DNA from 3 places in the Paenibacillus sp. FSL H8-0315 genome. Region 3 is predicted to be linked to each of the others. Evidence: riboswitches for the same ligand, from Rfam matches in the RefSeq annotation. Region 3 holds a riboswitch; each other region holds the start of a gene.
The links. A riboswitch is a leader RNA that binds a small molecule or an ion and turns the genes downstream of it on or off. The one in region 3 is predicted to bind cyclic di-GMP.

Region 1: it holds a riboswitch for cyclic di-GMP, as region 3 does, so the genes downstream of both, MHB56_RS19205 (glycosyl hydrolase) here and MHB56_RS27000 (hypothetical protein) in region 3, are expected to answer to the same signal.
Region 2: it holds a riboswitch for cyclic di-GMP, as region 3 does, so the genes downstream of both, MHB56_RS13720 (NPCBM/NEW2 domain-containing protein) here and MHB56_RS27000 (hypothetical protein) in region 3, are expected to answer to the same signal.

What each region holds. Positions count from the first base shown of each region.
Region 1 covers NZ_JBBOTA010000001.1:4,430,551-4,436,346, forward strand. The annotation lists gene MHB56_RS19200 (sugar phosphate nucleotidyltransferase) at 1-1,269, shown strand, start outside; cyclic di-GMP riboswitch class I at 1,406-1,485, shown strand; gene MHB56_RS19205 (glycosyl hydrolase) at 1,498-3,048, shown strand; gene MHB56_RS19210 (glycosyl hydrolase) at 3,200-4,720, shown strand; gene MHB56_RS19215 (discoidin domain-containing protein) at 4,772-5,796, shown strand, end outside.
Region 2 covers NZ_JBBOTA010000001.1:3,160,513-3,166,308, forward strand. The annotation lists gene MHB56_RS13720 (NPCBM/NEW2 domain-containing protein) at 1-3,234, opposite strand, end outside; cyclic di-GMP riboswitch class I at 3,493-3,579, opposite strand; gene MHB56_RS13725 (hypothetical protein) at 3,737-4,303, opposite strand; gene MHB56_RS13730 (EAL domain-containing protein) at 4,420-5,403, opposite strand; gene MHB56_RS13735 (Crp/Fnr family transcriptional regulator) at 5,454-5,796, opposite strand, start outside.
Region 3 covers NZ_JBBOTA010000001.1:6,207,767-6,213,562, reverse strand. The annotation lists gene MHB56_RS27015 (DUF6531 domain-containing protein) at 1-314, opposite strand, end outside; gene MHB56_RS27010 (hypothetical protein) at 311-943, opposite strand; gene MHB56_RS27005 (S-layer homology domain-containing protein) at 967-1,929, opposite strand; gene MHB56_RS27000 (hypothetical protein) at 2,062-3,015, opposite strand; cyclic di-GMP riboswitch class I at 3,109-3,203, opposite strand; gene MHB56_RS26995 (ROK family protein) at 3,730-4,713, opposite strand; gene MHB56_RS26990 (N-acetylmannosamine-6-phosphate 2-epimerase) at 4,730-5,416, opposite strand; gene MHB56_RS26985 (dihydrodipicolinate synthase family protein) at 5,425-5,796, opposite strand, start outside.

The sequences.
Region 1 (5,796 bases), 1.8 Mb from region 3:
GAACCAGAATCCATGGTACAACGTGTCTGGAGACAGCTGGAGGAAGCAGGGATGGCAGAATCATCTTATCTGGCCACCGGCCGCGGCCAAGTAGAAATGATACAAAGCCAGCTGGGAAGTCATGTGCCGATTATCGTTGAACCGGAGCGTCGGGATACTTTTCCGGCTATCGCCTTAACAGCTACCTATCTTTATTCAGTGGCAGGTGTTTCTCCAGCGGAGACGGTAGCAATATTGCCTGTTGACCCTTATGTAGAAGCATCCTTTTTCGATACCATAGCTATGCTTGAGGGGACCATGCTGGAAAGTGGAGCAAATCTGGCCCTAATGGGTGTTGTTCCTGAACATGCCTCAGAGAAATACGGATATATTATTCCTACCACCGAAGAGGCGGGGGAAAATGGTTTTATGAAGGTGAGTCACTTTCAAGAGAAACCAGACCGCATACAAGCAGAACAGCTCATCGAGCAAAATGCCTTGTGGAATTGCGGCGTGTTTGCCTTCCGCTTAGGGTACTTGTTAGATATTTTGCAGCGTAAAGGGTTGCCTTTAGGATATGAAGAATTGCAGAAGCAGTATAAGCTATTGTCTTCCATCAGCTTTGATTATGAAGTAGTGGAGAAAGAAGAACATATTGTAGTACAGCCGTATGATGGATTCTGGAAGGATCTTGGAACGTGGAATACGCTGACAGAGGAAATGAGCAGCAAGCATGTAGGAAAAGGTTTTGTGACGGCGGATTCTGAGGGGACTTGCTTGATTAATGAGCTGGACATTCCGATTACGGTAATTGGTGCGAAGGATCTGATCATTGCGGCTAGCCCGGATGGGATTCTAGTTACCCATAAAGCTGAGAGCCCACGGATTAAAGAAGTGCTGAAGACCTTTGAACAAAGACCGATGTACGAGGAACGCCGTTGGGGCCATTACAAAGTTATTGATTATGTGAAATATGATGAAGGCAATGAAGTGCTGACCAAACGGATTTTTATATCCGAGGGGAATAATATCAGCTATCAATTACATCGCAAGCGTAGTGAAATTTGGACAATCGTCAGCGGCGAAGCAAGTATTGTGCTGAATGAGAAAAAACATAATGTGAAGGCTGGGGACGTGGTACGTATACCGGAAGGAACGAAGCACGCGATCCTTGCTTTGACGGATGTTGAGTTTATAGAGGTACAGACGGGGTCTGAATTAGTAGAAGAAGATAACATACGTATTACTTTAGACTGGAATGATATAGAACTACAACAATTCATTTCATAGGTCTAACCTATCTATTTAACCAATTCAAAATTTCTTGAAACAGGTAAATTGACTCAATTATCAAAAAAAGTCATAAAAACACTAAATATATCATTAATTGTCGTCGATACTTACGGTAAGAGAGATTATTTCTCTTAAATTGAAAAGGCAAACCTATCGAAAGGTAGGGACGCAAAGCTATAGGGCCTTCGAAAGAGTGGCAGCCTGGCTACCGAAAGGGAGATTATTTTGAAAGCTTACCGTACGTATCGATTGTTTGGTGCATTTCTGTCACTCGTCCTGTTTCTGACTGCACTTCCGCTTGCTGTTGGAATTTCGCCGTCTGTTGTCATAGCTGCTTCAAATTCTGGAACGCCAGTTACCCCAGGTGCCTCACCTGAAGCCGTAAAGCTGCTTAACTATTTTTACTCGATCTCAGGAAAAGGTATTATTGCCGGTCAACATGACTATTTAGAAAGTCCAGATGAAATTAACAATATGCTGAAGGGAACCAGCGGACAATATGCGGCTCTTCACGGTTATGAAATGGGTGCGATCAGTGGTCAGTCCGAAGCAACGATGGCTTGGCAACGTCAAAATGTGGTGAACAGCGCCATCAACTGGAATAAAGCGGGCGGGATCGTAGCTATGACTTTTCATGCTAACCTGCCGGGCACCTCTTATGACTGGGATAATGTGAAAAAAACACTTAGCCAGAGTGAGTTTGATAGTTACGTTACACCGGGTACCAAGCAATATAACAATCTGATCGCTGAGCTTGATAAGGTGGCCGTCTCTTTAAAAAGCTTGCGCGATGCCAATGTTCCGGTGCTTTGGAGACCCTATCATGAAATGAACGGGAACTGGTTCTGGTGGGGGAAGAAAAATAACTTTTCTACACTATGGAATATTATGTATGACCGTTTTGTTAACGTTCATAAATTAAATAATTTGTTATGGGTATGGAGTCCGAATGCTCCCAATGTTTGGTCAGATCCTTATGCGCTAACTTATCCAGGTGCTGATAAAGTAGATATTCTGGCAGCAGATATATACGAAAATGATTACCAGCAAAAATACTATGACAGCTTATTGAGTCTAGCCGCAGGCAAACCGATTGCGATCGGGGAAAATGGTGAAATGCCTAATCTGGAGAAGCTTCAGCAATCGCAAAGTAAATGGACGTATATGATGAGCTGGGGAAAAATGCTTTACGAGAATAACAGTGCAGACACAATCAAAACATTTATGAATAGCAACTATACCCTGACCAGAGATAAATTAAATACTGGTCTGGCACCGACACCTAGCGCCGCACCAGCGCCGGCACCTTCTGAAGAAGAGGGGGAGGCAGCAATTCCTCTCGCGAAGGGGCTTGCAGGAGAGTATTACAACAACATGCAATTGTCGGGAGCAGCAGCTCTTAACAGAACTGATGCAATAATCGATTTCAATTGGCGGCAAGGCTCGCCGGATGCCGCCCTCGGGATTGATCGGTTCTCCATACGTTGGAGCGGTAAAATTAAGTCATTATATAATGAGCAATATACATTTTACACTACCTCAGATGATGGTATCCGTGTCTGGGTGAATGGGGAATCCGTGATTGATAGTTGGACTAAGCAAAGTGGTACTGAGCGTAAGGGCATTATAACGCTGAAGGCTGGCCAGCTATATGATATCAAGGTGGAGTATTACGAGAATGAAGGCGATGCGAGAGTCCGCTTGATGTGGGAAAGTGCTAGTCAAGCTAAAGAGACAGTTCCAGCAAGTGCACTTTTTCTTCCGGATGTCTCCTGATTGATGAAAATTAAAGGTCGATCCTTAGTGGCTCTGCGTTATTGCAGAGCTACTAAGCTATAGTCCTCATTAGGTCAGAAGACGATTGTCCGATAACAGGTATGTTTTTAACACCTGTGGAGGCAGTACAGCTACCGAAAGGAGGATTTATTTGCGTAAATATTATAAGAAAAACAGATTGTTGTTTACTATGTTACCGGTGTTTATTATTTTTTCCTTGCTGCCTTGGGGAGAGGTTAAAAGTCTTCCGAAGGCTATGAGTGTTTCTTCCTCTCTACCTCCGGCTATACCAAGCAATCCTTCGGCTTCTGAAGAAGCCAAGCAACTGCTGAGTAATTTGGTGAATCTACGTGGCAAAGGGATCTTGTCCGGCCAGCATGATTATCTAGAAAGTCCAGATGAACTGGTTCATAAGCTGAAGAATACTTCGGGACAAAATGCCGTTCTACATGGTTATGAATTAGGGGCGATTAATAATCAATCCGAAGGGACGATCGCAGAACAGCGGCAAGCTGTTATAGACAGTGCAATTGAATGGCATCAAGAGGGTGGCATTGTAGCCATGACCTTCCATCAGAGCTTACCGGGAACCTCACCAGAATGGTCCAATGTAAACAGAAGTCTCAGTCAAGAGAAATTTAATGCTTATGTTACACCTGGGACAGCTCAGTATAAGAGGCTAATTTCAGATCTAGACGAGGTTGCTGGATATTTGGGTCAGCTGCGTGATGCCGGAGTGCCGGTCTTATGGCGACCTTACCATGAAATGAATGGTGGTTGGTTTTGGTGGGGGAAAAAGGACAATTTTTCAGAGCTGTGGAGTATTGTCTATGATCGTTTTGTAAACACACACAAGCTAAATAATCTACTGTGGGTGTGGAATCCGAATGCACCGAATGAATGGTCAGATCCATATGCTGCATATTATCCCGGTGGGGATAAACTCGATGTTCTGGCTGCGGATATCTACAATAACGATTATAAACAGTCCTACTATGAGGATCTGCTCGCATTGGCCGAGGGTAAACCTATCGGAATCGGGGAGAGTGGGCAATTGCCGAACCCGGATGTATTAACTGAGAAACAAAATAAATGGGTCTATATGATGACCTGGGGAAAATTACTGACAGAAAATAATACGCTACAGTCAATTAAAAGCTTTATGAAAGACTCATTTATAGTATCGAGAGAGGACTATGTTCTCACAACAGGAGGTCCTTCGATAGCACCCGTAACTCCGGTAACCCTAACGGGTTTAACTGGAGAATACTATAACAATACTGATTTAGATGGAGAAGCGGTACTTATCCGCAATGACCGTAAGATTGATTTTAATTGGCATGGTGGGTCCCCTGCCTCAGAGATAAATGAAGATCACTTTTCTGTACGCTGGAAAGGGAAACTCAAACCTAAATTCAGTGAAAAATATACGATTTCGGCATCCTCTGATGATGGAGTCCGTGTCTGGATTGACGGAAAGCTGATCATCGACAATTGGAAAAATCAAAGTGCAACCCTTCATAAAGGAAGTATCCCGCTCACAGCCGGAACGCTTTATGATATCCAAATTGAATATTATGAGAATGAAGGAGATGCCAATCTTCGTTTGCTATGGGAGAGTTCCAGCCAGAAGCAGCAGGTAATTCCACAAGGGGCATTGTTCCTTCCTTAATCTAATGAAATGATAGGGTAAGACATTCCGGAAGAAAGAGAGGACCTATGGATGGGAATAACGAGGAGAATATCTAATAGAAAAAATAAGATATCTGCAAACAAACCATTACTGTTATTACTAAAATTCGCCGCATTAACCGTCTTGTTTCTGTTGTCTGTCTCTGTCTTCGGAACGAATAGGACAAACGATTATAAGGTAGGTGCCAATATACCGAGACTATCTGCAGGAACTGATGCTGCAGCAGAAATACCGGATGGTACTGTGATCTGGAATCTGGGACAACATGATGGCTCAGCAGCTGAATTCGCTGCGAGTGGCACTTCTGGCAGCAAGAAGGAATTTAATGTTACTTCTTCGGCGCTCAAATCATCGGCTCTGCAGAGCTTGCCTGCAGGCTTGAATGGAAAGACCCAGCCGGAATTAACAATCACCTATCAGCTAAATAAGATCCCGGAGAATGGGGTCTTATTTAGCGTAGGTATTCTGGATGCTTATAAATCCGTGCCGCAAATGAGTGTGTTCTCCAATCATCAATTGTCGGGGATCATTCAAATTGCGGGCGTTGCTGGCACAGAAAGCGAATATAACTTTCAAAAGACCTATGAATTATATATTCCCAAGGAGCAATTAAAGATAGGAACGAATGAATTGAAGCTGCAAACGGTTCGCTGTTTATATTGCAGTGACAAAGAAGACGAATATTCCTGGTGGACTTGGGATAATCTCCGTTTAGAATCTCTTAACGCTCCAATTTCTGAGCCTATCCATGGCAGCTATACACTGACGGGAACAGTAGTGAATAATAAACAATTTTATTTCGATGAAGGTGCAGTTACGCACTTGCCTTATGTTATCAAATGGCTAGGGATGGCTTATAGCGGGAATGTGATGCGTACTAGCTGTGCCAGTGATGTCGGGAGATCCTGCTCGGATATGATGGAATATTACAAGGTATTGCAGGATTACAACATGCAGGCGGTTGCTTTGTATTTGCATACTGGTGATATTAAGCTTAAGGCAGATGGATCGTTGCCTGCTGACGCGGAGAAAAAGCTGACAGATTATTTTGAGCA
Region 2 (5,796 bases), 3.0 Mb from region 3:
AACCCCTTCGCTTTTCACTTCATATACAATTTCGTAGTTGCCTTTTTGCGTTACATCAACGTTATTGGCTTTCAGAGAGACATCTGCAGTAATATCGTTTCCTAGATAGTTAGCCGCTTTTACATAGCTCATCGGATCAAAGGTTTGATTAAGCTTTAAAGTGAGCTGATCTTCAACAGACAAGGCTGGCTTAAAGGCTTTAACCTGTACGGGCTTCAGTGGGTTCAGCTTTTTATCATAACCGACGATCTTGTACGTATAGTTGATACTCGCATCTACATTCTGATCCACAAATTGCTCAGTTCCTGTAAAACCAACTAACACATCATTTCTATACACTTCATATCCTAAAAAGTCTTGCTTAAGCTCTTTATCTATACTGAAACTTAACGTGTTCGTTCTAGCCGTGGTGTTAGGTGTGATATTAACCTTAATGGCCAGATTTTTATCCGCTATTCCAGTTCCCTCATAATTAATCACCGAGTTATTTAAATACCATAACTTTTGCGGTGCCGGATACTTGGCTACTTTCGCTTTTGTCTCAGGATTCACAGTGAAGCCATGTCTGGCAAAATAGCTGCTTAAATCTAATCCCAGTACTTCGGAGGAGAACTCCACCAAATACTGCTGCTTAGAATTGTCACCGTTGGTAAGGATGACCTTCCGCTCCCGATATAGCTTGGTCAGCTCTGTCCAGTATCCCGGATGTGCCAGCTCCAGCTGCCAATAGGCTCCGAGTTGTGCAAATAAGCCCTGCTGATTCATAACCACTTTGTTTTCTTCGAGGACATATTTATAGATATCTGATTCATACGGTATACGATTATCTATCGAATTCGCCGCGACAGACATAAACATAGACACCATATTATTAGTTACTTCGCCATATTCCCGTTCACCCATAGCCAAGCGATGCCCGATTTCGTGATTCAGTCCCCAGCCCGGATAAGCTTTGTTAAAATCACCTAACATGGTTCCTACTGTTCCAAGTTGGATCCCTGTATGATCTCCCGCTGCATACATCGCACCATAAGGCTGCATCAAGCGAATATTCTCACGAATTAGCTTGGCATCATGAATCTCGCTACTGCCATCCAGGCCATAGAAGGCAAAAATACTCTTCATCCAGGTGTCATACCCAGTTACGGTGTCCAGCGGGTTATTTCCTTGCGTAATATATTTGTTGTACGCCTCCGTCGCCGTTCCTGTGAAAATAACATGATCGCTGGCCAGTTCTACCACATCTATGAGTTTACGATCTTGAACATTTGGATGAGCCGCTTTATCTTCGTCTAGTCTTTGTTTGTATGTGATTAAGAAGGTTTTGAATTGTTCTGGATCCGTGGTCTTGGTCATAAAAGGAATCTTTTCTAAACCTTCGAAGCGGATCAATGGCGCTTTCCCTTGTTCCTCTGCTGTATAGGGATTTACGATATAAACGGTGCCGCCCTTAGTCACTTCATGTGCATAATAACTATTCATAGCAAATTCAGGAACGGTTATAATGTTCTTACCTGGACGCAATTGCACACCTCTAGCCCAAACATTCCAAGCGGCCTCTTGTTGAGAAAAGACTAAAGAAGGTAGCTTATCGTTAGAAGCTGCATCCACATAAACGTTGATCGTATCTCCAGGCATTGCAACGAGACCTGTAGGCTGGTTGTTCGTACCAAAACCAATTCTCAGGTTTTCCTGCGCATGCTTTTTCATATCTCCACGTTGTTCCGCCTCAATGATGGTGCCTTCGGTTTGAACTTCACCATTCACTAGCTTCTTAGCTAAATCCAAAGAATCTTTCAGGATTGGATAGAGCGGATGTACTTTTGCCGCTTCCTCTAGTGCATTGATTTTTGCAACGTTATTATAAGCAGGCACAACCGCACTCATCGTTCCATCTGTGAAAATACCATTTACAGCTTCGCTTACTTTATCTTCTGTATAAAATCTAAATTCAGCCGCAAAAGGTCTGTTGATATTAGCTTTTGTGAACTTAAATTTTAATCTTTTAAACTTCGTCGGTTCGAATTTAAATTCCAGAAAGTCATTGGTACTAATCGCGGTTCCGCTAGATACAAGTTGGAAGGTCTCTCCTTTACTCGTCTCTGATGCATAGATTTCAAAAGCCTCTGGGAATCCTTTGCGGTTATCTCTAGCCAAAAAAGCTACTCTGTCCAGCACTTCCGCTTGCGCTAGTTCAAACACAACTTCATTCGTGAAGCTTGCATCATTGTTTTTGTTCGTTTCCCAATGCGTAGTGGGCTGGTCATCCAGCATATATTCAGGCTTCGTACCTGAGTAGCTTCCACCGTTCACCGTTACTTTTGATACGTTTGCATTCGGCATTCTATAAGCTTGGCTATAGGCATTTTCATAGGCTGTTCCATACCCTTTTAGCTTCGAAACCTTGGCTGCCGTTGCCTCTACCTGATGGTTCTCCAAAAGGATCTTTGCATTCTCTATCTCTTCTTTAAACTGCGCATACAGTGGATGTGCCTGCACTTCATTCTCTAAAGCTGTTAATTTCTCTGCCGTATCAAAGGCAGCACTAACTTGGCTCAAGGTATCATCTGTAAATAAATTTTTCATTTTAGCAGAAACACTATCCTCTTTATAAAAAGAAAACTCAGCAGCACTCGCCCAATCTTGGTTCGCTTTTTTGAAGACAAATTTAAGTCTCTTAAAAGCCGTAGGTGCGAACTGAATCTCCACTACATCACCGGTTGAGCCTGTATATTCTCCAGAAGACACGAGCGTAAAATCACCCGCATCGGTAGTGGAGCCGTAGATATCAAATTCTTGAGCAAAACCTTTACCTTTAGCACCGGATTGCCTAGCCGCGTATACCATTCTATTTAATTCAGTGGACTCATTGAAAACAAACACAACCTCATTCGTAAACGTTGAACTATTCGGTTTGCCAGTCTCCCAATGCGTGCTCATATCCCCATCCATAGCCTTAGCTATAGGCGAGCCTGAGTAGTTGCCACCGTTATTTGTGATGGATTTAATATTTGCTGGATTCATTCTAAAAACCTCATTATAGGCATTTAGAGCATCCTTGCCGTACAGCTCAAACGGAATAACCGAGGCGTTGCTTAATAAGTTAACCTTACTTTGCGCCACTGTTTTTGTTACATTTACCTTGCTTGCCTCACTTGCTAAAGCATAACCTGCCTCACTCGAAAAACTGGCCAACATGGCCGCCGATGTAGCGATCGCAATCATTTTCTTCATCTCTTCTTACCCCCAGATGTCATATGAATCTCTCCAGTGCCCAAAAATGGGCACAAAAAAAACTACCCCAAAAGAGTAGCTTGATTGCGTATAAAGTCGCCTAAAAATTAAGACTTAATTTTTATTAAACCTTAACAAGCATAAACGCCTTCGGCGTCCTTATAAGGACGGTAAGCGTTTAAGCGAGAAATATAAGATATTAAGTATAGTTTTATAACTTATACTTTCTTATATTTTAACAAAAAGCGTTACACACTCTTTGGCAGCTGGCTGACAATAGTTATGATAACCTTAGTCCCTATAGCTTTGCGTCCCTACATTTCCATAGGTTTGCCTATGAAGTTTCGAATACATTCAAAGAGTAACATAAGCCTAGATCTGATCGCATGATTAATTGGTATGAAATGAGTATAGGTAATTGCAATTAGTTTTTCTTATGTGATAGATATTATTTATCGACTATCCCGGAAGAGAAGGGCATCCTTTAGGACTGTAGGTCTACTTAACTCCCCGATCCAAACAAACGCCGGAACCAATTCCACACATCGCCCGTGATGGGAATTAATCCGAAACCATGTTCGCCAACTGCGATTACACCATATGCCCATTGTCCGATAGCTATGGCACCCCCAGCGATCCTGCCTATCGCTATCGCACCAAACGCCGTATCCCCTATGGCGATGGCCCCCAACGCTTTTTCCGCGATTGCGATCGCTCCTACAGCCACGCCTGCAATCGCAATCGCTCCCACTGCGAAGCCAAGCCAGCTAAGTGCTATTGCTCCGATCGCTAACCACATTCCCAGTGATATTGCTCCTAAGGATAATACGCCCACGCTTATCGCACCTATGGAAATCAAGCCAACAGCTACATCTCCAATAGCGATTAATCCAACGGCTGTCTTCACACGGGGTTTACCTCCACGGCCATACGCTTGACCTGAGTATCGCCCTAGATTACTGCGAATACTGATGACCGGAAATGAGGGAGAAGGCCATTGATAATCAATCTCTCGTCCATCAAAGCCCCTAGAATCCGCCCAGCGCGTTACAAATTGATGCCATTTCATATCCATCCCGTCCCCCTTTTCAAATTACCTAAATTATACAACCCCGGGGGTTGGCTGTACTCAGACTCTGACCTGAAATTCATCTCATCCTCTGGACGGATATATACTCATTAGGATTACTGTTTGGGAATAGGATCAGGCTTTCCAAATAAATAGCCCTGAAACAACTGATAACCACTCTGCTTAAGCCATTCAAAGTCCTCTCTAAACTCCACACCTTCTGCTAAAGGAACGGATTGGATTTCTAAAGCTTTTTCTAAAAATTGCTTTGCTATTTTCTGTTTGTTCAGATCGCTGGACACACCCTGAACATATTTCATATCCAGCTTCATGTAATGGGGTTTAAGCTCCAATAACATCTCGATCGTGCTGAAGCCCTCACCAACATCATCTAAAGCGTATTCAAATCCCCGGTCCTTGTAATATGTCAAAATAGCTTTCAAATGAGCGAGATCATCCACTTTCTCCGTCTCAACAACTTCAAAGACAAAAAGAGAAGGATCGACGCCTAATTGATTGGCCAGTTCAACGGTTGATCTTAAGCAGAACTCTGGAGCGTAGATCGACGTTGGGATAAAATTAATAAACGTTTTTTTATTTAAGGGTGCAGCATATTTTACAGCCGTCATTCTACATAACCGGTCTAAAGCATATAAACGCCCACGATTCCGTGCCGCCGCAAAAATCTCATTAGGATAGATAAGAGATCCGTCTTCTTTTTTAAATCTGGATAGGAGCTCGTATGCAAAAATCTCTTCCCTTACGTTCACAATTGGTTGGAAGTAGCAAGTAACAAGACCCTTAGTGATAACCTCATCAATCCACTCCATATCAAGTACAGTGGGTAATTCGGATAGAGGTCTCCATGTTTGGTCATCTATACGGAATTCAACCTGCTCCGACTCCATATGGTCATTACAGAAATCCAGAAAATCCCGCACCCCAGCCTCCTTAACTGTAATCACATTTTCTTCCACCTTATGTATCGTATTACTTCTACTCAAGTGATGAATAACCTCAGGTAAAACCCTAAGATTAAGCTCACCATGAGCCTTGATTTCAAAATTCAGATCTCTTACTACACAATGATTACAAGCCATATTCATAACCCCTTTAATAATCGATTCTCTGAATCCCGGAACGGCTCTTCTCAATCGAAATCCGTATACTCCAGTAAATACGCCGGGTCTAACACGGTGATCTGCTGATGTTGAATCTCAATAATCTTTTGTTCTTGCAGATCTTTAAGCACAAGGGTAGCCGTCTCCCTTAACGTTCCGATCATATCACGCGCTCTCGCATCATGAAATTTCATTTCATATAATAACCGATTCGATAAAAATAAACGCTCCATTTGCAGCAGCATCAATTGATCCTTAATCAACGGGTAATCGGCAACCATCTGCTTAAAAGGCTCATGTTTAATCTCAAATAATACAGTATCATTCATAGCCACCGCAGACAGCACTCTTATATTGGAGGGATGGATCACT
Region 3 (5,796 bases):
TCAGTTAACAATATGGAGGTCAATCCACTGACATTTCCAGTAGCTGTTGCTGAATTATTGATGTCAGCTAAAGCTATTGCCTTTTCTTTCGTAGCCTCTACAGAATCCAATTTGTAATAAAAAGCTGCAATAGCTTCCCAATTGACGGAAAAAGCTGGAGTCAGTACACGAAGCACTTCAAGCGGCTCTGAATAGCCAGAAAGATGACTATCCTTTTTAGCTCTTGCTGTAATGTGGGCAATTGACCCTACACGAAGCTCTACATTTTCACTCCACTGTCCAGCGGTGTTGACTGAGATACCCTCATATTTCACCGATCTCCCTCAGCGGGGTAATATAACTCTAGATCCAGCGTGGTTCCTGTTGCAGCTGAGCCTGAGATGATAGAGGCGTTTCCTGACGCGGCTGGTTTAATATCCAGCTCGGTTGGTGCAATCGCTGCCTCACCGCCCAGAATTTCGAAACTAGCCATTTGGCCATAAAAGACCCCTACTCCGTTATAAGTAGATGGAGAGATACAAATCGCATACCGCCCTTCTTCCAGCGGGACACCTCCAATCTTCCCGTCCCAATCTACATTATGAACGATGTACTCACCTTTATTGTTTTTCGTCTTATAGACACCGCTTTTAATTAGCTTTGCTAATACAGGTGACGATCCATTTGCTTGTGGACTACAAAGATTAATATTGGTCTCATGCTCTTCTTGACCATCATCCGCAGCATTAAAGCTAAAAATGATATTGCTCATTTCCCCCTTTTCAGGGTTAATCTCGCTAGGTTCAATTCGCATATTTGTTGCTGCATATGCCTTCGAAGTCAAATTATCCAACGCTGGAAATACTGGGATATATGAAACAACTAACAGAAAAGCAAACATAAGATGGATACATAATTTCATATTTCCGCGACGCCATTTCCTTTTTACAGTTCTAATGATCATCTTTATTCTCCCGTTCATTATGATTAGAGTAGCTCTAGCTCAGCCAACAGTTTATAGACAATGATCGCAGCCTCGGCTCTTGTAGAGGAATGCTTAGGATACAGATACAACCCGTCACCTTGTACTAACTTATTATAAATCGCTGCTGCGACAGAGTTTTTTGCCCAGCTGCTGATGCCATTACTATCCTTAAACCGTGCCAATTCAGCTTGTATTTTATTCATTCCAGATGCGTCAGCTTCAACTCCCGTTCGCACTTCGATAGCACGAATTAGCATAACCATCATCTGTTCTCGAGTCAGAGGATCATTTCCACGGAAGAGACCCCCGTCCCCTTTCACAATTCCAGCAGCAGCAGCCTCTACCCATCCATAAGACCAATTCTGCGCTGAAACATCACGAAAGGTTGGAGCAGCGGGAAGGATCGGCTTGATTTGGAGCGCAGCTGCTAGCAGTTTCGTAAATTGAGCACGGGTCAGTGTGGCTTTTGGTGCATAATCAGTACTAGTCATTCCATCCGCAATTCCTCTTGATGCCAGCACTTCAACCTCTTGCCGAGCCCAGTGGCTTGTCATATCAGTAAAGCTTCTTTCCCGTAGCATCACCGAATAGATTCCAGATTCCGTAATTGCGCTTCGGACGAAATCGTCTTCCAGGTTAGTAACCCCGCCATAGTAGCTCCAAGTTCCTAATGCAGTATCATATTGATAGATTCCGAGCTTCTCTCGGTTCGTAGTCCAAGGAGTTTCCTTTGCATATCCAATAGCCAGTAACGCTGGAAGTTTAAAGGTTGAGCTGGCCTCCACTTGCCAACTAGAACTTTCTTTACGTAGTTTAATTCCTTTATTATCGATAACCGTTTGAGTCTTACTTTCTTCTACTTGAACCAAACTTACTGTTGTATTCTCAGGAAATGTCCCTGCTGAAATTTCTAAACGAGCCAAACCATTTGCCGCAGTCAAAATGCCGCCTTTATCTCCAAACACCTTACTGTCTTTAGGACCCGTTGGTGTTGGAACTGAAATGTTTGAACCTGAATTCCCGCTTGAATTTGAATTTGAATTCGAGTCTGGGTCAGGATTAGGATTAGGACTCGGAGTTGGAGTTGAACCCGGCCCCTAATCTACATCCAACTGTACTGCTTCTATGTATTGGTCATTAATGCTATAAAGAAGTTTCTCTCCACTAATTCCTATAAGCTTCGCGCCTGAAGGGAGTGCGGGAAGAGAAGTAACACTCCGTGATAAAAGATTAACGTTCTTCAAAACAGGAGCACCATTTACCTCTACCTGAAAGACCGCTTGTCCTGCACCTATCGCCATAAAAGCATAATCCGTGTTAGAAATATTCATTGCAGTAAGATCCATAGGCGATAAAGTAAAATCCTTGATGGACATCAAGACGTATTTGCTCTCTGAAGCTCCATTTTTTTGCTTCCAAAGCACGTGGCTACCATTGAACACGAACCAATCTACAAAATTCGCTCCACCCAGCCTGACTATGGAACGTGTGGCTCCGCTGCTCAAATTGAGCATGCTAAGTCCTCCGCTCCGAGCATTTTTATAAACTACTATGCCATTAGCTAGGACCGGAAATCTTCCCTCACCCAGTTCCGCTTCTACACCCGAGGCCAAACCATGATAGATCATATTTCCATAATGTGTACGCTCATACCAGACTACGCCCACTCCATCTGTTGATGGATTGCCGTATTGTCCTGACGTTTGGTTGAGCTTGGTAGGAGATCCAATAGAAATGTTGGAACTATAAATATCCCAGTTCAGTGAAGATTCTTCTTCACTACTTTTATCAGCCCACACCACAAAACCTCCACCAACTGCAGGTGCATCTTTAGCAGAAGAACTGGAGGTGAGTATTTTAGCTGCTCCGCTAGTCTGATTTAGGGTATGTACCTGTTTGATTCCTTTTGCATCCTTTTCCATCCATACAATCTGATCACCGAACACACTATAATCTGTTCGACCTGGATCACTCCCCGTTGCCGAAGCTATATCAGCTTCAACTACTCCGGCAAACAAATTCACAAACATACACATAACCGTGAGCAGCATCAGCCTATTCCTCGGGGTCCTCACTCTACTTCTGAACCTCATTCTTTTCTCTCCTTCAGGGGGATTTTTAGGCACGCAAAAAAACCAAGTGCCTTGAGCGGCCCGGCTGTCGTAACATCCCTTCGTGGGATGAATTAGACCCGTGGCTTTGCGTCTCCGACTTTCGTACGAATTTGCCTTTGTTTCCAAACTCGGTTTCCAAATAAATATACATAGGTAGGACTATACTATTAGCGGAATATAATACTTTAGAATTAATATGTTCTATATATTCCATTTTTAAGGTGATTATAAAAAGCCCATCATTTAAAATAGGTAATTTTCAGACAAAAAAAAGTAATCTATAAAAAGACAACCAGACAACAATTCTCCAATAATCGGAGAAACGCTGCCTGGCAGGGTGCTTGAGCAGATGATAGAGGAGAATTCGCCAATTACACCGGATCTCAGGGGAATCTGAGAAATAGAATAAATGTATTCTATACAGTTATTTCGTAGGCAAATGCAATCATTTTGACTTTAGTTGCATTTTCTACAACTAAAAACACGAGAAGCCACCACTAAGGCTGTAAATCAAGAAAATAGCTGTACAAAATACACTTACATCCATCGGCTGGAGGGATTCGAGAAATATAGTTGTACGATGTACAATTAAACTCGCTTCTACGTATTGCTCCCCATGACTTTCTATACAGATAGATGGTGAATAGACCCTTATAGCTCTGCTCTCTTTACTTTATCGGGACTATACTCCCACATCTGCAGCCCCGCACCGATCATTCCACATAAATTACCATGATAGGCTGCTTCAATACGAACATTTTCCAGCATCGATGGCATTACTCTGCCCTTTACTTCCCTTCTAATGCCTTCAAACAAAAGTTCGCCTGCTTCAGCAACTCCACCGCCAATGACGATGACTTTAGGGTTAAAAATATGGATTAATGAAGCAATCGCGGATCCGAGCGCAGCAATCGTGTCTTCCATTAACGCTGTAGCCAGAGAGTCACCTGCCCGCCATCTCGCTATCACTTCCCGTGAGTCTACGTTCTCTGGGGACTGGTTATGTAATAAAAGCTTGTCGCGCATGCGACGTGCGATACTTGTGCCTGAAGCATACTGCTCCAAGCAGCCTGTTCCACCACAAATGCATGCAGGCCCTTTGAAATCTACAGACATATGGCCTAACTCTCCAGCCCCACCCCAAGAACCGTGGACAAGATGGCCGTCTACGACTATCGCTCCACCCACGCCCGTACCAAGGGCAAGACAGATAAAGTCTTTTACCTCTTTGCCTGAGCCTAAATATTTCTCTGTTAATGCTAATACATTCACGTCATTATCAACGATTACCGGAAGATGAAACTGTGTCTGAAGCAAATCCTTCAAAGCTGTGCCAGCATAGCCAGGGATAAGCTCCGAAGCGGAACGGACACGTCCCGCCTCCCAATCCATTTGCCCTGCTGATCCTACGCCAATTCCTTGGAGTTGAATTCCCGCTTGTTGTGCTGTTATTTCATCCATTAATGTCCGAATAGCTAGTATAATGCGATCCATTGTTTTCGTCTGTCCAGCCAATGTGCTTAGGCTTACAGTATGTAAAACGTCCCCTTGTGAAGAGACGAGTCCGGCATTAATTTTCGTGCCGCCAATATCTACTCCGATCGCATATTCTATATGAGGATCATACCCTTCCATCGCGGACTCACCTCCGTCAGTCATTGAAATCGCTCACGGCCTTAACATATCTCGAAGTGATCAATTGTGGCCTAGTAATTGCACTTCCTACAACAACATAGGATGCCCCCGCATTCTTAGCTTTTGCTGCGTCTTCCGGTGTCCATATCCGTCCTTCCGCAACAACAGGAATGTTCACTGATTTGCTTAATTGTTGAATTAAGACAAGGTCCGGTCCTTCCTGCTGTGTACTGTATGGGGTGTAGCCTGAAAGCGTGGTACCAATGAAATCCACATCTAATTTCTCAGCGGCAAGCCCTTCCTCAAATGTCGAAATATCCGCCATAACCAGCACACCTCTCAGATGTGCATATTCTATTAATGGCTTTACTGACTCTAAGCGTTCTTCCCGATTCGTTACATCAAGCGCAACAATCTCTGCTTTTGCAGAAACAATCGCCTTCACTTCATCTAAGGTTGGTGTTATAAATATGGCTGATCCGGGAATATCCCGTTTAATAAGTCCAATGACCGGTACATTTACTTCTTTTTTGATAGCTACAATATCTGGAACACCATTTGTCCGGATTCCTATAGCTCCTGATTGAACCGCTGCTCTTGCCATTTTAGCCATTGTATCCCCACCATGAAGCGGCTCATGCTCAAGTGCCTGACAGGAAACAATCAGACCTTTCACCGGAAAGATATCACTTATTCGAGTCATTATTAACCCTATCCCTTCGCTTCAAGAATATAATCTAATATTCTATTGTTCAGAGCTTCCACCCGCTCCTGATCGGAATCCTTAATCGGTAAAAGCGGCATTCTTGGCTGACCTGTTTCAAATCCGCGCACACTAAGGATCGCTTTACACGCACCATATAATGAAGGAAAGGATAGCAATTCAACAATGAGATCATTGATGATAAACTGCCATTTCTGCGCCTCAGCCATCTCTCCTTGCACATAACATTGTTCCACTTTTAGGAATAACTCGGGCATCACCCCATAAGTTCCACCAATCCCGCCATCTGCCCCAATACTGCGGCCCGCCAAATACTGCTCATCTGGTCCATTTAAGACTAGAAAATTCTTCCCACCTGC